Luteolibacter flavescens: one gene and its partner. Each later gene encodes a partner of the first gene's protein in a complex. Links are inferred from orthologs where the notes say so. Each region holds a gene or a part of one and is shown on either strand. Other genes may lie near its edges.

Region 1 (9,385 bases):
CGCGGCATTATCTACGTGGACGAGATCGACAAGATCGGCCGCAAGACCGAGAACGTCTCGATCACCCGCGATGTCTCCGGCGAGGGCGTCCAGCAGGCCCTGCTGAAGATCCTCGAAGGCACGGTGTGCAATGTCCCGCCGCAGGGTGGCCGCAAGCACCCGCAGCAGGAGTATATCCAGGTGAATACGGAGAAGATCCTCTTCATCTGCGGCGGTGCCTTCGTCGGACTCGAGGACATGATCGAGCGCCGTCTCGGCCGCAGCACGCTCGGCTTCCACGGCCGGAAGGAAGAAGTGAAGTCCGCCACCGGCAACGTGCTCGACCTGACCGAGCCGGAGGACCTGCTGCACTTCGGCCTCATCCCGGAATTCATCGGACGCCTGCCCGTCATCTCCGCGCTCCGCAAGCTGACCGAGGACGAGCTGATTTCCATCCTCACCGAGCCGAAGAACGCGCTGGTGAAGCAATACGGCAAGCAGCTCGCCCTGAACGGCGTGAAGCTCCGCGTGACCCGCGATGCCCTGCGCGCGCTGGCCGAGGAGGCCGTCCGCCGCGGCACCGGTGCCCGCGCCCTGCGCTCCATCTTCGAGCGGCTGATGCTCGACGTGATGTACGAGGTGCCGTCGAAGGGCGACATCGAAGCCATCACCATCAACCGCCCTGTCGTCCTCGGCGAGCGCCCGCCCCTCATGCGGCGCAAGCGCGCGGACAAGGACGCGGCTTGATCGTTCGCCAGATTTGAATCAATCGAGACAGGGTGCCGCTTCAGGTGCCCTGTCTCATTTCTTTTCGGGCTCGGAGTTCTTTTCAAGAGTCCTTGCGTTCGTTCCAACGCGAACCAGCGGCGTGAAGGCGAAACGGCAGCGACATTGCCACAGGGCCATCCGGCTGCTAGTTTACGGTCATGAGCAGCGTCCTCGAAGCCTCGGAACGCACCGCAGTCGAGCATGACCGGACCGCATTCAATCTCGCGGTGTGGGACAAGATTGTCGCGAATCCGGAATTCGCCCGGATGCCTTACCGCTTTGAAACCGACGAGCACGGCCAGATCATCATGTCTCCCCCTCCCGCCCCGAGCCACGGAAACAAGCAGTCTGAAATTTCTTATTGGCTTCGACGCCTCTCACCCAAAGGCCGGGTGATCACCGAGTGCCCCATCTCCACGCGCAAGGGCGTGAAGTCTGCAGATGTCGCGTGGTGCTCTCCCGATGTCTGGCAGGAATCGGAAGGCAAGTCCTGCCTGCTGAGGTCGCCCGAAATCTGCGTGGAGGTCATTTCTCCCTCCAATACGAGCAGCGAGATCGAGGAGAAAAAGCAGCTCTACTTCGACGCGGGCGCGAAGGAGGTCTGGCTGTGCTCCGAGAACGGAATGATGAGCTTTTTCGTGGCAGGCAAATCCGTGGGCGCATCGGAAATGATCCCGGCATTCCCAACGCAGATCGAGTGAGCTGAAGAAAAAGTTCCCGATTCCAATATCCGCCGCGGCTCCCTAGCCTCGCGTCGTGCGTGCTATCCTGCTGGCCCTGCTACCCGCCATCGTCTTCGCGGATCCCGCGACCCCGCCCGACCCGGACGAGGCTGCCTATCCGGCGATCGAGCGTTTCGTGAAGGTGCTCGAGCAGGTTCGCCAGCGGCATCCGGATGCGGACAAGGTGGAGTATGACCGGCTGGTGAACCATGCGCTGGAGGGTATGCTTTCCAGCCTCGATCCCTTCTCCAGCTTCATCCATCCGGAGATGGCGCGAGCCATGGAGGCGGACCCGAAGCTGGACCCCTACCTGCCCTCGCTCGGGCTGACCGTCGGCGTGCGGGATGACGGGTCTTTCATCTCGAACATCGCACCTGCCACTCCGGCATCGCGCGCCAATCTCCTGCCCGGCTCCGCGATCCTCGAGGTGGATGGCGATCCGCCGCCACCGCTGGAGATCCTGCTTTCCTCGCTGCGCAAGCCGCCGGGCGAGCGGACGAAGCTGAAGCTGAAATCCCCCGCCGAGCCCAAGCCCGTCGAGGTCGAGCTCATCCACATCGCCGTCGAGGAGAAGGCGGTGACCGATGCCCGCCTGTTGGACGAGGCCGGCACCGGCTACATCCGCCTCGCGTCCTTCATGGGAAGCTGCGCTCGCGAAATGGAAGCCGCGCTCGATGAACTGGAAGACAAGGGCATGAAGCGCCTCATCCTCGACCTGCGGGGAAATCCCGGCGGCGACCTTCACCAGACCGTGCAGATCCTGGGCTTCTTCCTGCCGCCGAATACCGCGGTGGTGACGACCCAGGGTCGCGGCGGCGAAGTGCAGGGCGAGCCGCTCAAGACCCCCGAGCGCCAGCGCCGCAAGCGCGAGTACCCCATCAACGTGCTGATCGACCACATGTCCGCTTCAGCCTCCGAGCTCACCGCGGGCGCGCTGCAGGACCTGAAGCGCGCGGTGATCGTCGGCGAGACCAGCTACGGCAAGGGCTCCGTGCAGAACATCATCCCCATGGGTGGCGGGACGGCGCTGCGACTCACCATCGCGACCTATCACACGCCATCCGGCAAGACGCCGCACCGCACGGGCATCACTCCGGACGTGAAGGTGAATTTCACCGACGCCGATCGCGAGAAGCTCGCACTCTCCTACCGCCGCGCGGCCCTGACTGCCGATGAGGCGAAGCAGCTCGAAGGCTGGCAAGACCCCGGGCTGAAAGCCGCAGGCGAAGCGAAGTGAGCTCCCGTCACTCCCCGTCCGCGCCCACCACTCGCAATTGCGTGCAGAGCCACTGCGGCAGGTCATCGATCTGGTAACCGAGGTCGGCGTAGTAGGCGATGAAGCCCTTGTCCGGCTTCGGGCCGTTCGCGATGATCGGCTCGCCGTCCTTGATCTTGATCGGCAGTGATTCCCAGCGCGACTTGCGGAAGTCGCGGGTCTCGGAGCGCGCATACCAAAGGCGCGCCTCGCGCGGGGCGGGGTCCGCGGTGATCGTCAGCTCGAGGCTGCCATCGGCGCGCGAGCCATGCTTCCACGCCAGCTTCGGCAGCGGCTTGCCGGTGAGCTGGTGGCGGACGAAGGCGGAGACATTGTTGATCGCGCGGTCCGGGCTAAGCTTTCGCCCGCCCGCATCGCGTTCGGTCAGGTCGTGGCCCGCATTCGGGGAGTAGGAGATGTATTTCTCACCGGGCAGCGCGTCCCAGTAGAGGTTCAGCGCATCCGTGCTCCAGTAGGGGTCGTTGTTCCCCAACACGATGAGCTTCGGCATGGTAAAGCGCTCGCGGTAGGTCCACGGATCGACCATCGACCAGAGCTGGTTCGCGCGCGGCGTGTCCGGGATCGGCACGAGCCCGCGCTTCGTATAGGGCGAGATTTCCTCGCTGGGGCCGCCGAGTGACTTCTGCTGGTGGGTGAGCTGGTCGCGCATGTTCAGCACGTCGATGACCATCGGCGTGATCGCCATCACGCGGGGGTCATTCGCTGCGGTGAGCCAGGTGGTCCAGCCACGCTTCGACCCACCGCCGACGATGAATTTCTCCACCGGCCCGCCCCACTCCTGCTTGCCGAATTCCTGGAGCGAATCCATCGCCTTCACCACGCTCTTCACCATCGGGAAGAGCAGCGGCCACGACGAATCCCCGGAGTCGAGGAAGCGGACGAAGGTCTCCGCAATCAGGTCGTCCTCCCGCTTGCCGTCGAACAAGGGCTGGTTCGGCACGCCGAGCAGCAGCGCCACCGGGGCCTTGATCTTGCCCGCGAGCAGCGCCGCATACATCGCCTTTTGCTCGGAAGCGCTGCCACCTTCATTCAGCAGCAGCATCTTCCCCGTCGGCGCGTCCGGCGGGCGCACGATCAGGAGATCATGGGTCCAGGTGATGCCTTGCCAGACCTGCGAGGTCAGCTTCAGGCGCCACACCTTCGCGATGCCGAAGTCCTTCGAATCCTCGATCTTCCAGCCCGAGCCGGGCTCGGCCTTCGTGAGGTAGGTGCCGAGGTCGGCCGGGATGGCAGGCGGCTCCTTCGCAAACGACAGGGCGGGCGCGCCAAGCAGCAGCGCGAGAGGCAGGACAAGCTTTCCGAGCAAACGCATCCACCATGCTACCCGCCCCCGGCGATGGCACAAGCGGCAGATTTCCCGCCGCACACCGCTCGACTACCGGTGATTCTTTCCTTGGCACGCGGCCCGTCTTCCCCGGACGCTTCCCGGCGTGCTCCTGCTCGCCCTCGAATCTTCCTGCGATGAAACCGCGGTCGCGATCCTGCGCGGCGAGCCGGGGCAGCCCGCGCAAATCCTCGCGTCGGAGATCGCCTCGCAGATCGAGCTTCACCGGCAATACGGCGGCGTGGTCCCGGAGGTCGCCTCGCGGAATCACTCGCTGCACCTGAGACCGCTGGTCGAGCAGGCGCTGCAACACGCCGGGGTCTCGATCCGCGACATCGATGCCTTCGCCGCCACCTCGGGGCCCGGTCTCGCGTCCTCGCTGCTGATCGGTGCGACCGCGGCGAAAGCGATGGCCGCGGCGGCGGGCAAGCCCTTCCTCGCCATCAATCACCTGGAGGGCCACCTGCTCTCGCCCTTCGTGGAGACCGGAGTGGTGCTGCCGCATCTGGCGCTGATCGTTTCCGGCGGGCACACCCTGCTGTTAGACGTGGCGGGACCGGGCCGCTACACGAAGCTCGGCGGCACGCGCGACGATGCCGCGGGCGAGGCCTTCGACAAGGTCGCGAAGATGCTCGGCCTGCCCTATCCCGGCGGACCGGAAATCGAGAAGACTGCGGCGGGCGGCGACAAGCGCGCCTTCGCCTTCCCCCGCTCGATGATGAAGGAGCCGGGCTTCGACTTCTCCTTCTCTGGGCTGAAGACCGCCGTGCTCTACACGCTCTCCGAGCGGAATCCCGAGACCGGCACGGCCCGGCCGGAGGAGATGGCAGACCTCTGCGCGTCTTTCCAAGAAGCCGTGATCGACGTGCTCGTCACGAAGACCCTCCGCGCCGCGAGGCACGCCGGGCGCAAGCTCATCGCTCTCTCCGGCGGGGTGAGCCTGAACAAGACCCTGCGCGCCGCCTTCGAGGACGCCTGCCGGAAGGAGGGCATCACGCTCGCCACCGCCACGCCGGGCCTCTGCACGGACAATGCCGCGATGATCGCCTTCGCCGCGCTCCTCCGCGCCCACGAGGGCCATGCCTCGCCGCTGGACGCGGATATCGATCCGAATCTGCCGCTGGTCGCCTCCGGGAACGCAAGTTGAGCCAAGATGCTTGAGGCATCGGGAAATCCGGCTCAAATTAGGCAAAACCAAAGCATGGCCTACCGCACGATCATCTTCGACTTCGACGGCACCTTGGCGGACACGCTGGAAGAAACGCGCCGGATCTACAACCAGCTCGCCGTGGAATACTCCCTCCGCGAGGTGCAGGCGGAGGAGCTGCCCGAATTGCGGAAGTTTTCCCTGCTCGAACTGCTCGACCACCTCGATATCCCGAAGCGCCGCGTGCCAACCCTGCTCTCGCGCGGCACCTCGATGATGCGGTCGGACATCACCCGCCTGGCCCTCATCCCCGGCATCGGCGAGGTCATCCCCGCCATGCGCGCCCGCGCGAAGTCCTTCGGCGTGCTGACGTCGAATGCGGAGGAAAACGTGGATCTCTTCCTGAAGGCCCACGGCCTGCGCGATCACTTCGACTTCATCTCGTCCACCTCGCGGCTCACCGGGAAATCCGGACACCTGCGCGCCATCCGGAAGACCTTCTCCCTTCACGCGGAGGAAATGCTCTACGTGGGCGACGAGATCCGCGACATCAAGGCGTCGAAGAAGGCGGGCATCGCCGTGGCCGCGGTCACGTGGGGCTTCAATTCCGCGGATTCGCTCGCCGCCGAGTCTCCGGAGCACCTGCTGCACCATCCGGACGAGCTGCTGTCGCTGGTGCCGGAGGAGGCCTGAGCGCGGCGCATTTCAGGGTTCGACAATCCGGAGCCGCTTGCCAATCTGCGGCCCATGAACGAGCAACCCGCCGCCCCCGAACCGGAGAAGCACGCAGAGGCACCCGAGGCCGCCGAGTCCACGTCCGCGCCAAAGGCCGCGACGACTCCCCTGCCAAACTCCGTGCTCGCGCTCGGCTTCGTGGTGATCGCGCTGGTCGGCATCCTCATCGCCATGGCGATGAAGTCCCGCCCGGCCGGCACCTCGGCGGATGCGGCTGGCGACCCGGCACTCCGCGAGCAAAAGGCCCAGCTCGAAATCCTCCAGTCGAGCATCAACCAGGAGCGCGCCAAGCTCGGCCTGACCCCGCTCTATGGCGATACGACCCGGTCCGCGGATGAAGCCGCCGAGCGCATCATCAAGGACACCGCCACCCTGGTGGACCTGACGAAGGCCGCCAAGGGCCTCATCGCCGACAAGGACGCCGAACTCGACAAGCGGAACCAGGAACTCGCTGACACGGCGAAGCTGCTGGCCTCCCGCGTCGAGCAAATCAACAAGCTCCAGGCGGACCTGAACCGGGCACTCATCGACGGCTCCGATGCCTCCGGCCTCCGCACCCAGCTCGACGCCGCCAGCCAGCGCGTGATCGCCCTCACCGACGAGGTCCGCCGCCTGAGCCAGGGCAACGGCGCGCTCGCCCAGATCACCGCGGAGCGCGACCAACTCCTCATCCGCGTGGCAGAGCTGGAGGCACTGATCTCCCAAGCCTCGCTCTTCGCCGGCTCCGAAAGCGAACTGCTTGAGGACGGCGTGCAGCTCTTCCGCCAGCTCCGCAGCCTGGAAGACAAGCCGACGTCGGATATCGCGGACGCCTACAGCCAGTTCGGCGCGTTGCTCGGTGCCAATGTGGTGGACAAGATCAGCTTCCCGACTGGCGCAGCGGACATCGCTCCGGATCTTCAGGAAAAGATCGTCAGCTTCCCCGGCCTGGCCCCGGACAATGCGCTGCTGCTCGTCGTAGGCTATGCGTCCGAGACCGGCGACGTGGACAGCAACCGCGCGCTTTCCTCCGACCGCGCCACCGCCGTGGCCCGCGTGCTGAACCAGGTGAAGAAGCCCGGCCAGCGCGTTCAGGCGGTGTATCTGGGCCAGACCGACCGCTTCGGCGCGAATGCCCCGGAGCTGAACCAGATCAGCGAGGTCTGGCAAATCGTGCCGAAGGCCGACGGCAGTGAAAGCGGTGGCAGCATTCCTGTCCCTGTCCCCGTACCGGTGCCGCTGCCATCGGATTCATCGCTGCCCGCACCACGTCCGATCCCGCCCGGTCTCGGGCAGTGATCGGCGCAGGCGATTTCACACTCAGGCAGGCACGGGTGCCGAGGCATCGAGGAGCTTCTCGCTCTTCAGCTCGGCCCAGAAATCCGCGGGGATCTTCACACCCATCGAGGTCACGTTCTCCTGTGGCTGCGGCACGCTTCGCGCACCCGGGATGGTCGCGGAGACCACGGCGGGAGCGGCGGTGAATTGGAGCGCCGCGGTGCGGAGATCCACGGCGTGCTTCTTCGCCACGGCCTCCAGCTTGGTGCGCTTCCCGATCTGCTCCGCGGTCGGCTTCCCGCCGTAGTTGAAGCGGTCGCGTCCGGTGAGGAAGCCGTTGTTCAGCGGCGAGCCGATGACCAGCGAGGCCCCGCGCTCCTCGCATAGCGGGAAGACCTTCTCGATCGCCGCGGTGTGGTCGATGAGGGTGTAGTTGCAGGCCATGAGGATGACATCCGGATCGCTTTCCTTGAAGGCGCCGAGGATGGGATCGATGTGATTCACACCAAGGCCCCAGGCCTTGATGATGCCCTCCTCCTTCATCTTGATGAGCTCGGGCATGGCACCCTTCACGGCCTGCTCGAAGTAGGCGGGATAGGTTTCCTTCAGGTCGCCATTGTCCGGCGCGAGGTCGTGGATGAAGACGATGTCGATGGAAGCGAGACCGAGGCGCTGCAGGCTGTCCTCGACCGAGCGGCGCGTGCCTTCCGCCGTGTAGTCGTACTTGTATTTGAAGGGCAGCGGATTCGCCCATCCGCCCAGCGCGGACTTCGGTGCATTCGCCGCCGCTTCGAAGACGCGGCCGACCTTCGTCGAAAGCACGAACTCTTCGCGGGGCTTCTCCGAGAGGAAGTGATTGAAGCGATGCTCGGCCAGGCCGTAGCCGTAGAAGGGCGAGGTGTCATAGTAGCGGATGCCTGCATTCCAGGCATTCTCCATGATCGCAAAGGACTGCGCGTGCGTGATGCCCAGACCGGAAGATCCACCGATGGGCGCGCTTCCGAGACCGATGCGAAAGGGAGGACGATAGCGTCCCTTTGCGGTCTTGTCAGACTGGGGAAGAGCCACACCCGACGCCGCGGAAGCTGCTGCCGCGGGTGCCGCATCCTGCGCGACGAGTCTCTGTGAGGAAGCCGCGACAAGCGCGCCGCTGGCAGTGGCAAAGGTGGCCAGGAAGTCTCTGCGTGTATTCATGATGACAATGGTTCGATCGCGTGAAGCTCCGGCATCAGGGCAAGGCACAGCCCGTCACGGGCTCACATGATCCCTGATTCACCGGAAGAATCGCCCGGCACGTCTCGTCGCGCCAACGGAGATTCCGACGTTCTCCCCCGTCGGGGAAAACGGCTGCTTTCCCTCATGGGAGCACCACCGCCGACAAAAAATTCCGCCGCAGTCCCTGCCTAACGGAATCCCGTTGGCAGGCTGCGGCGGAAAGTCGGTGGACGCGCGTGGTTCTTACAGCCCGCTCGCCTTCATCCCGGTGAAGGAGGCGGCGTGCTTCTCACCGCGGGTGCAGTAGCGGCGCACGCCGATCATGCCGGAGCGGAAGCTGTCGTCATTGATCTCGATCTTCGGCTCGTCGAGGTCGCCGGCATAGACGCGGATGACTGGGCCCTCGGCCTCGATGCGGATTGCGGTCGCTTCGCCGGCCTTCACGGTGAGCGGCACGGTCTTCAGCGGGATCCAGCGGTTGTCGGCCTTGCCGAGCACGAGCTCGTTCTTCTCCGCGCTGATGCCGGCGTAGTAGCCACGATAGCTGTCCATGCCGGGGAAGGCCTCGCTGGTGCGGAAGAGCAGCCCGGCATCGCCCGCCTCGCTCACGGTGACCTGCGCATCGTAAACGAAGTCCGCGAAGTCGGTGTAGGGCATCACGGCCTTCGCACCGACCACGCCGCCGCTGCCGGAGTGGGCCTCCGCCGCGGTGTGGAGCGCACCGTCGCGGATGTACCAGCTACCACCGTAGCTGACCCAGCGATCGAACGTGCCCTTGCTGAAATCCGCGGCATATGACTCGGCCGGTGCGACGGGCTTGCCGATCACCGGGAAGCTGGTCACGCGCAGCATGCCGGCACCGAAGGGCACCAGACTGATTCTCTCGCGGGGCGAATCGGACGCCACCGGGCTCACCGGAGGATCCAGTGCGATCAGGCCACTGTGCGCCATCTTCCACGTCG
Region 2 (9,431 bases), on another replicon or contig:
CACGCGAAGCAGCATCGCGCCGCGTGAGTCATAGTGACCGCTTTCCGTTAGATCGGTGGCAGGCCGGTTTCCGGTCGTTAGAGAGGGGACGAGATGAAGGTCTGCATAATTTGCCGGTTTATCGGGTGATAAGGCAATAGTCCCGGTGGCGGGTTGCCGCTGAGGAGCCCTGCACCCATGGTGCCGCCGCGTGAGACGATTCTGTTAAGTCTTTGCGTGACAGCACACCGGCGGCATCGGAGTTCATCCGGTGCCGCCGGCCGTCTTTCTGGAAGTAGCGATGGGCTATCAGGCCGTCAGCGGCGGCGGCACGCTGCCGGGAGTTGGATCGGTCACCGGGTCGGCGGCTTTTTCCGCTGCCGTGCGTCCTGCACGCGCCCCGCGGCGCAGGGTCTCGCGCAGGCTGGTGGGCATCAGTTCCTTCGCGAAGCATGCCGCGAAGCAGGCGCCGAAGGCGGCCCCGTAAGCCAGGTCATGAGCTGCCCCGGAGAGGGCTTCCTTGAGCTTGGGGGCCGCCTCCCGCGCGACAGATTTGGCATCGTCACGCGCAGTGTCGAACGCCTGGGAAAAGCTGGTGTAGCGTGGCGTCCTGGAAGAGGCGCTGCCGTGGGACGTGTCTGGAGATTCTTCGAATGCATTCATGATTGTTCGCCTGTGATGATTCACGATGTGCGCCGTGCGCGCGATGGGAATTCCGCGGTCAATTTCGACCCGCGGGGAAATTTGCCAAATCGACTTTGAATAGATCCGGGAAGCTCCCGTCGAAGCTCGTGAATCGAATATTCACCACTATGAAAAAGCCGATCATCCTCTTGGCAGTTGCCTTGGTTTCTCTGTTTGCCGCTCCTGCCGCTGAAGCCCGTGGCCATCACTCGCGCGTCTATGTCAGCTTCCACCGCTCGTGCAGCGGGCCTGCCTGGGTGGAGACCTACATCGCCTACTACGACCACTGCGGGCATCCCGTCTTCCGCAAGCGCGTGGTGCCGGTGCGTCACCATCATCGCCCTGCTCCGCGGGTCGTGCACTACGGTCATGGTCACGGCCATGGCGGCTACAGCCGCGGCTGCCGCTGATCCCGCCCCGGTGTCATGACCATGATGGCCCGGCCACGGCTCACGCCTTGGCCGGGCTTTCCTTTCACACACCCCATCACACCTCATGCGCCGCCCATCGTCGCGGCTTGCATGAAGGCTTGATGAGAGGCGTGTGAAATCCTTTCTGTTAGAGCCATTTCACGCGCGCACGATCCTCGCGCGCAGCATCACATCCGGGCCGAATTTCCGGAACGATGCATCCTTCAGTGATAGTCCCTCGGGAAAGCCCACGCCCGCAACCGCAGGCAGCGGCCCGCCCGCGGCGAGCGGCGCGAGGAATGCCACCCACTCGTCGATGAGGCCGGCTTCTAACAGACTCGCGGCGAGCCGCCCGCCGCACTCCACCATCACGGAGGAGACACCGCATTCCCTCACCAGCTTTCGCAGTGCTTCCTCGGGATGGCTGCGATCGTCGATCAAGGTGCGGTCCCGGTGAGCGTCGGTGAAGAGCGGTGCATCCATCGGCAAGCTGGCTGGGTCCGCGGTCAGCACCAGCCGCCACGGCTGCAGCCTGCCTTCCAGCAGATCGGGATCACGCAGGTCGAGCCGCGGCCGGTCCTTTCGCACGGTCTCGCCGGAGGTCACCATGGCATCCACTTCGGCACGCAGGCGCTGCACTTCCGCGCGTGCTTCCTCGCCCGTGAGCCACATGCCCTCGCCGGGCGGAAGCGTGATGCGTCCGTCGAGGCTCATCGCCGTCTTCAGCATCACCCATGGTAGGCCGGTGAGCTGCACCTTGGTAAAGGCGCGGATGAGATCGGCGGCTTCCTCCGCCAGCACGCCGCGGGTCACCGCAATGCCATTCTTTTCCAGCAGCGAGTCGGCGCGACCCGCGTGCGCGGGATTCGGATCTTCCGCCGCGTAAACGACCCGGGCCACCCCGGCCTCGATCAGGCCGTCCGTGCAGGGCGGCGTGCGCCCGTGCGTGGAGCACGGTTCCAGCGTCACATAGACGGTCGATCCCTCCAGTGCGTCGTCCCCGTGAGTGGCCCTCACGGCAGCCATCGCCTCGCGCTCGGCATGCGGCCGGCCTGCCCCGCGATGCCATCCCGCACCGAGTTCCACCCCGTCCTTCACCACAACGGAGCCCACCGGGGGATTCGGAGAAGTGCGCCCGACACCCTTCCTCCCCTCCTCCAGCGCCCGCTGCATCCACCGCACGTCTTCACCTTGCATGGACATTGAAAGGCCATTTTCCGGAAATCTGCGCAAGCCCTTGGAATCACAGTTGATGTGGATGCCTCTCACCGTCAGTTTCTCAGATGAGTGGTAGTCATCTGGATTGCCATCTCTTCCCAACCTGCAACCCGCGTTATGAAAAAACTCATCCTCACGCTCATAGCGATCACCGCCATCCCCGCCCACGCCGACAAGGCGTCCGAGATGTACCAGGCCGGTATCGACGCCATCCGCGATGGCGACGTCCAGACGGCCGAAGCCTCCTTCCGCGCAGCGCTGAAGCTGCGCCCCACCTACGCCGACGCCCGCTATCAACTGCTCGAGTTGAAGAACCGCCGCACCGCCATCGTCGCGCGCGGCCGTGCGAAGAAGCTCTCCGAATACACCATCGATCAGGTGGAGTTCGACCGCGTGGAGCTCTCCGAGGGACTCGCCGCGCTCGGCATCATGGTGGAGAAGAAGTCGGACAAGAAATTCTCGCCGAACTTCATCGTCCAGGATCCCTCGAACAAACTCGGCGAATCCCTCGTGACGCTGCAGGTGAAAAGCGTGCCTGCGAATGCCGTGCTCGACATGCTCGTGAAGCAGGTGGGCGCCGTGGTGAAGTACGAGGAGCACGCCATTATCATCCGCCCCGGGAGCTCCGCGAGCACGTCCACCCCGGCGGTCGAGCCTGCCAAGAAGTAGGAGCAGGCCTTTCCAGCTATCCTTGCCCATGACCCTGAGTCCGCCCACGCTGCACGGCGTGGGCGGACTTGTCGTGATCACCGGGGGCGAGGGCGGGCTGGGCCGGTCCCTCCACGCGGCATTTTCAGCGGCAGGCCATGAGGTGCTTTCCCCCGGCCGCCGCGAGCTGGACGTGACGGATCCGGAGGCGGTCCGGGATTTCTTCCGCAGTCACCAGCCGGAGCTGCTGGTGTGCAATGCGGGCATTACCCGGGATGCTCCCCTCGCCCGCCTCGATGAAGCAGCTTGGGATGAGGTGCTCGCCGTGAATCTCCGCGGGGCCGCACGCTGCGCCGCCGCCGCCTCGCGCTCCATGGTGCGTGCACGTCGGGGCCACATTGTTTTCATCTCCAGCTACTCCGCGCTCCATCCGCCCGCGGGGCAGGCAGCCTATGCCGCGGCAAAGGCCGGGCTCATCGGCCTGGGGAAAAGCCTCGCCCGGGAGCTGGGCCCCGCCGGGGTCCGCGCGAATGTCATCCTGCCCGGCTTCCTCGAGACCCGCATGACCGCCACGCTCTCCGCGGAGCGGCGAGAGCAGGTCCGGCGGGATCACGTGCTGGGCGACTTCAATACACCGGACGCGGTGTCCTCCTTCCTCGTCCACCTCCACCGGCACCTCCCCCACACCTCCGGCCAGGTTTTCCAGCTCGATAGCCGGATCGGCTGAAAATGCTGGATTGACCGATTCCGCCGGACCCCTACGTTACGCGCCCATGAAAGCCCGTCTTGCCGCTGCCGCCGCCGTCGCCCTGCTCGCGTCGTGCAGCAATGCGTATCGAAGCGCGAATGCCACCGCCGGCCGCTCGCTCCAGACGGCGAACCGGACCTATGGTGAAGTCGCGCCTACCACGGCCCGCACCTATGACGCCGTGAATCGCTCCGGCCAGACGGTGGGTCGCACCGCCTCCACCGCCCAGCGCACCTACAACAATGCGCCCGGCACCGTGCAGCGCACGCAGGGCAGTCTCAGCCGTGCCCTCGGCGCGGTCGGTCGCTCGATCTATTGATCTTTCCTCCCGCTCAGCCGCTGACGCGCCTGCCCTCCGGGATCACCTCGAAGCGTAGCCAGCGCGTCTCCGGCGGCAGCAGATCCGGGAAGAGATCCGCCCACTCGGCGATCACGATTCCCGGCTCGTCGAAGAATTCGTCCCAGCCGATTCCCAGCAGCTCGCCCTCGTCCTTCAGACGATAGAGGTCGAAGTGGAAGAGCGGCAGCCGCCCGCCGCGGTATTCATGCACCAGTGCGAAGGTCGGGCTGGTCACCTCGCCCGCGTAACCCGCGCCACGTGCCAGGCCTTTCACGAAGCGCGTCTTCCCCGCGCCCAGCCCGCCCACCAGCGCGAGCACGCTGCCGGGCTCCAGTCCCGCCGCGATTTCCGCGCCCAGCGCTTCCATTTCCGCCTCATCGCGCACCACCCGCTCCATGCCTTTCAGGAAGCCGATCTATTTCCCCGCGTCGATTTCAAAAAAATCCCTTGCGGTATTGCCGGACCCGTGGTGATCTCCCCGCCCGCCCGGCTCCCGGGTGGCCACCATCCCTTTTCAGCCATGGCGTACGCAGTCATCAAAACCGGCGGTAAGCAATACCGCGTCCAACAGGGCGACAAGATCGACGTCGAGAAGCTCGACGCCGAGGTCGATGCGACCCTCACTTTCGACGTCCTCATGGTCGGTGAAGGCGGCAGCATCAAGCTGGGTGCCCCGCTCGTCGATGGCGCCAGCGTCACCGCCAAGGTGGTCCAGCAGCATCGCGGACCGAAGGGCGTTGCCTTCAAGTTCAAGCGCCGCAAGGGCTTCCACAAGACCAAGGGCTTCCGCCGCCACCTTACCCAGTTGGAGATCGTCTCCATCGCGGGCTAAGCTAATCTCCTAACCACTCTCTCGTCATGGCTCACAAGAAAGGTCAAGGCTCCGTCAAGAACGGTCGCGACTCACGCTCCAAGCGTCTCGGCGTCAAGAAGTTCGGCGGACAAGCCGTCATCCCGGGCAACATCATCATCCGCCAGCGCGGCACCAAGTGGCATCCCGGTGCCGGTGTCCAGATCGGCCGTGATCACACCATCTTCGCCGTCATCGAAGGCCGCGTGTTCTTCGACAAGGATGGCCGCCGCGTGAACGTGGGTGCCAACGCCTCCGCGAACTAAGCGAAGCGAAACGAAGCTTTCCAAAAGCCGCCTTCCCGCAAGGGTCGGCGGCTTTTTCGTGCCTGCGCGGAGTCCGGTCCCTACCGGGGCGCAGCTCTACCGGGACCGCGGAATTCATTCCGCTTGGCAGGTAGGTTCGCCCGTCCGGTGAAGCGGGATGATCTCCCCCGCCCCGCGGGCCAGACCCGACCGAGAACACTGACTATCTCGCTGGCGGCACACCGAAATAGGCCGCCTCAATGGCGCGACGCCGACGGATGGCCAGAAGCCATTTGGTGAAGCAGAATAGAAGCCCTGGTCCGAAGGTGAGGAACAGTCCGCCAGTGGTCCACGTCAGTACTCTGATCGGGGTGGCCTTCTCCCTCATGTAATCCGGATCGGGAAGGTCTGAACTCATGATGATCTCCTGGATGAACGCTTGGGTGAGATAGCTGGAGATGGCCCAAGTCACCATGCCGAGGCAAAGGCCTGCCGTGCAGCCGACCGTTCTCCAGAACCAGCGTTGTTCGTTGGTGCGGGTCGCCGATGGATTCATGGAAGGCCCGATGCTCATTTCTATCGAACCTGACCGGGATTGTTTCCCGGCGTCGAACTGAATCTCCGCCGCTGACGAATGGCGAGAAGCCACCATGCAAGGCAAACGAGAAAGCCGGAGGACAACAGGATGACGACCGCCCGCGAGGCATCGAGCCACGGATCTGTGGCGGAAAAGTAGGCATCAACTTCTGGGAGGTAGTCGCCATCCGCGATCACCAGCAACTCCGCCATTCGCTTGTGGACGATATGGCTGAAAATGAAATGCCCCGTCCAGGCCAGCGAAAGGGCTGCAAGCCAGCCGCAAGCCCACCAGAAGGCGCGTTTTTCCTCAGACAATGACGGGGCGGACGCGCTCATCTCATCTTATCGGGGACGGCAGTTCGCTGAAATGGGTCCTTTCAGGGACACGCCGGTGAAGGATGGTCGGCAGCCATTCCTCCTTTTTCCGAGCAGCGGCCCGTTCCGGGGATCCCTCTCCATTCGCATCGCCGGATACGCTTTCCGTCCACGCTCCTGTCAGCTCGAGCTTTCAAGTCTTGAGTCTTGCGTCTGAGAGTCTTCTGTCTCTGCCTTTCCCCATGTCCGACCTCGCCGCCGACCTGAAAGCCCTGCTCCTGAAGAAGTCCGTCCGCACCGGCACCTTCACCCTCGCCTCCGGCAAGGAGAGCGACCTCTACATCGACTGCCGCGTCACCGCGCTCGATCCCTTTGGCGCGAACATGATCGGCAAGCTCGGCTGGGCCGCCGTTCGTAAAAAGATTGCTGAGGAAAACCTGAATATCGACTCCATCGGCGGCATGACCCTCGGCGCGGACCCCATCTCCCTGTCCGTGGGCATGGCCAGCGCCGTGGAGCATCCGGAGGAAGCGCTGCAGGTCTTCACCGTCCGCAAGGAGCCGAAGGGCCACGGCCGCGGCAAACAAATCGAGGGAAATTTCGCAGAAGGCCAGACCGTGATCGTCGTGGACGACGTGATCACCACCGGCGGCTCCACGCTGAAGGCCATCGACGTCATCGAGCGCGAGGGAGGCAAGGTCGCCTTCGCCCTCGTGCTGGTGGACCGCGAGGAAGGCGGTCGCCAGGCCATCGAGGAGCGTGGTGTGCCAGTCATCGCCCTCTACTCCCGCAGCACGCTGCTGGGTTGAGGTGGGGTTGAGTAGCGGGACGACTTCGTCGTTCCGTTAGGGGCGGCTTGAAGCTCTGTGGAAAGGGTCGCCTCGCGTTTGGCGAGGTGGCTTTGGAGTTTGGTAAAACAGGCCGCCTCCGCTATTTAGAGGCGGCCTTGGAGATGTGAGGCGGGTGGCGTTCTGCTGCGCGCCCCGCCCCGCCGGAAGGACGCAGTCCTTCCGCTACGTGCGCCTGTATGCCAGCAGTAGCGGGACGACTTCGTCGTTCCGTTAGGGGCGGCTTGAAGCTCTGTGAATTGGTCGCCTCACGTTTGGCGAGGCTGCTTTGAAGTTTGGTGAAACAGGCCGCCTCACCTATGTAGAGGCGGCCTTGGAGATGCGAGGCGGGTGGCGTTCTGGTGCGCGCCTCGCCCCGCCGGAAAGACGCAGTCCTTCCGCTACTTGCGCTTGGAGGCGCAGGCAGGTCGTTACGCCAGCTTCGCTTTGGCCGCTGCTTCCAGTTCCGCGAGCTTTTCACGCTCAGGCGCAGCGCCGCGGGCTTGGTCGGGCTTGCCACCGCCCTTGCCGCCGGCGATGGCGGCGAGGTCGCGGAGCAGGTCACCGGCCTTGAGGCCGTTTGCCTGGGCCGCGTCGCCGCAATAGGCACCGAGGTGGAGCTTGTCGCCGTCATCCACGATGACGAAGCCCGCTCCGGTGAAGCCCTGCTTCTTCATTCCATTCAGCAGCTCCTGGAGCAGCGAGGCGTCCGCTTCGAAGCTCGCGACGATGGAGCCACCGGCGGCGATCAGCTCGGCCAGCGCGGCGTCCGCCTGCTTGGCGGCGGCGCCGGCTTGCAATTTCTTGAAGCGCTTCTCGGCCTCGATCGCGGCCTCCTTCGTCGCTTCCAGCGCGGCGCGTGCCGCGTCGAATGCCTCATTCACCCCGCGGATGTCCGCGGCGGCGTAGTAGGACTCCACGTCCGGCAGCGGTGCGTCCTTGCCGGGGATGCCCGCCTCGCCGAGGGCCGTGAGCTTGTCATTCGCCGTGTGCAGCTTCGCCTCGGCGGCCTTGGTATCGGCGTCGAGTTGTGCGGCGGCTTCCTTCAGGTAGGCCAGCGTGCTGGCACCGCAGACGGCCTCGATGCGGCGGACGCCGGAGGCGATGGCGCCCTCGCTCTTGATCTTGAAGAGGCCGATCTCCCCGGTCTTGCGGACGTGCGTGCCGCCGCAGAGTTCCATCGAGTAGCCATTGATCGCGCCGGGCTCGCCGCCGATCTGCACCACGCGGACGAGGTCGCCATACTTGTCTCCGAAGAACTGCATCACGTCCGCGCGGCCCTTCACCTCGGAGTGCGGGACTTCCTTCCACGACACCGGGTCATTCGCGGCGATGTGGGCATTCACCTGCTCCTCCATCGCGGCGAGCTGCTCCGGAGTCACGGCGGCGCTGTTGAAGTCAAAGCGGAGGCGGTTCTCATCGACGGACGATCCCTGCTGCGCGGCGTCCTTCGAGACGACCTCGTGCAGCGCCCAGTGAAGGAGGTGCGTCGCGGTGTGGTGCGCCTCGATGGGACGACGGCGTGCGGAGTCGAGCTTCAGCGTTACCTTGTCGCCCGCGGAGATCGCGGTGGCGGCGATGACGTGGGCGCGGGCCTTGCCGACCTGCTGCACGCCGGTCACGGGGATCTCCGTGCCGGAAAGTACGAGAGTTCCAGTATCTCCCGACTGGCCGCCCATCTCGGCGTAGAAGACGGTCTTGTCCGTGATGACGAAGAGCGCGTCATCCTGCGGATGCACTTCCAGCACCGTCGCTTCGACCGTGTCGTCCTCAAAGCCGGTGAACTCGGTCACCGCGTCGGTCGAGATGTCGAGGGCGCGGACGATTGTGGTTTTCTGTGCGGCTCGAGAGCGTTCTTGTTGCTTCCGCTTAGAGTCCTCATATCCTGAGATATCGATGCCTAGTCCTCGCTCAGCACAAATGAGAGCAGTTAAATCAACAGGAAATCCGTAGGTATCTTCCAGTTCGAAAACGAAGGGTCCATAGAGGTTTTTGACGCGACTAATGTCCCAAGTTGAATCAGTTTGTTTAGCTAGGGTGCAAAGATCTTCAAAAGAGAGATTCTGAGCCTTTTCCTGCCAGTCGTATTGATTGCTAACGGAGGTTACGAAATCAGCACCCTCTGAGAACAGGCTATGAGTAATCTCTGTCCTGCAAAAATCTTCGAAGCGCTTTAGCCCCCGATCCAGCGTCTGGTTAAAGCTCGCCTCCTCCTGCTCCAGCGTCGCCCGGACTGTATCCTGACGATTCTTCAGTTCGGGGAAAACAGCGCCCATTTCGTTCACCAGTGTCTGCACCAGCGCGCCGAAGAACGGCTTGTCACCGGAGAAGCCAAGCTGGCGACCGTATCTAACAGCACGTCGCAAGATCCGGCGCAGCACGTAGTTCCGGCCGTTGTTGCCGGGCATGATGCCGTCGGCGATGGAGAAGCTCAGCGTGCGCAGGTGGTCGGCGATCACGCGGAAGGCGATCGCGTCCTTCATCTCGTCCGTGAAGGCGGTGCGGTCGGCACCGAGTTCCGGATAGATGTTCGAGTAGGTCTTGCCACTCAGCTCCTCCAGCTTGCGGAAGATCGGCTGGAAGACATC

What was found.
Region 2: the proteins of tsaD (region 1) and tsaE are in contact, whole or in part, in a crystal structure (PDB 6N9A), measured with the Thermotoga maritima proteins. The link is inferred for Luteolibacter flavescens from one-to-one orthologs. Residues at the interface, in WP_004082750.1 of Thermotoga maritima: Cys10, Asp11, Arg49, His50, Leu82, Gly84, Gly135, Gly136, Glu154, Thr155, Leu156, Asp157, Asp158, Ser159, Glu162, Asp165, Lys166, Arg169, Leu170, Tyr175, Lys213, Thr214, Leu217, Tyr218, Gln221, Arg222, Asn324; in WP_004082108.1 of Thermotoga maritima: Leu37, Gly38, Lys46, Lys57, Val59, Lys60, Ser61, Thr63, Phe64, Thr65, Leu66, Met67, Val69, Pro71, Tyr82, Arg83, Leu84, Asp86, Asp88, Phe89, Asp93, Ile128, Asp130, Glu131, Arg134.

What each region holds. Positions count from the first base shown.
Region 1 is NZ_JAPDDS010000020.1:6,074-15,458, forward strand. What follows is about bases 3,267-6,195. They hold tsaD (tRNA (adenosine(37)-N6)-threonylcarbamoyltransferase complex transferase subunit TsaD), read left to right. Parts: upstream 3,267-4,175; coding sequence 4,176-5,216; downstream 5,217-6,195. Other genes in these bases: OKA04_RS22930 (PhoPQ-activated pathogenicity-related family protein), read right to left, coding at 3,267-4,057; OKA04_RS22940 (HAD hydrolase-like protein), read left to right, coding at 5,271-5,909; OKA04_RS22945 (OmpA family protein), read left to right, coding at 5,964-6,195. In the rest of the region: ATP-dependent Clp protease ATP-binding subunit ClpX, read left to right, coding at 1-726; OKA04_RS22920 (Uma2 family endonuclease), read left to right, coding at 906-1,448; OKA04_RS22925 (S41 family peptidase), read left to right, coding at 1,504-2,706; more of OKA04_RS22930, read right to left, coding at 2,714-3,266; more of OKA04_RS22945, read left to right, coding at 6,196-7,229; OKA04_RS22950 (aldo/keto reductase), read right to left, coding at 7,251-8,402; OKA04_RS22955 (beta-L-arabinofuranosidase domain-containing protein), read right to left, coding at 8,667-9,385.
Region 2 is NZ_JAPDDS010000002.1:180,877-190,307, reverse strand. Bases 2,723-5,697 are described here. They hold tsaE (tRNA (adenosine(37)-N6)-threonylcarbamoyltransferase complex ATPase subunit type 1 TsaE), read right to left. Parts: upstream 4,425-5,697; coding sequence 4,020-4,424; downstream 2,723-4,019. Other genes in these bases: OKA04_RS04215 (hypothetical protein), read right to left, coding at 5,346-5,678; rpmA (50S ribosomal protein L27), read left to right, coding at 4,886-5,143; rplU (50S ribosomal protein L21), read left to right, coding at 4,548-4,859; OKA04_RS04235 (hypothetical protein), read left to right, coding at 3,713-4,006; OKA04_RS04240 (SDR family NAD(P)-dependent oxidoreductase), read left to right, coding at 2,989-3,666. In the rest of the region: OKA04_RS04265 (LysR family transcriptional regulator), read left to right, coding at 1-27; OKA04_RS04260 (hypothetical protein), read right to left, coding at 289-642; OKA04_RS04255 (hypothetical protein), read left to right, coding at 792-1,073; bifunctional diaminohydroxyphosphoribosylaminopyrimidine deaminase/5-amino-6-(5-phosphoribosylamino)uracil reductase RibD, read right to left, coding at 1,233-2,270; more of OKA04_RS04245, read left to right, coding at 2,409-2,722; OKA04_RS04210 (hypothetical protein), read right to left, coding at 5,699-6,037; pyrE (orotate phosphoribosyltransferase), read left to right, coding at 6,259-6,825; alaS (alanine--tRNA ligase), read right to left, coding at 7,275-9,431. UniProt on the Escherichia coli protein: Required for the formation of a threonylcarbamoyl group on adenosine at position 37 (t(6)A37) in tRNAs that read codons beginning with adenine.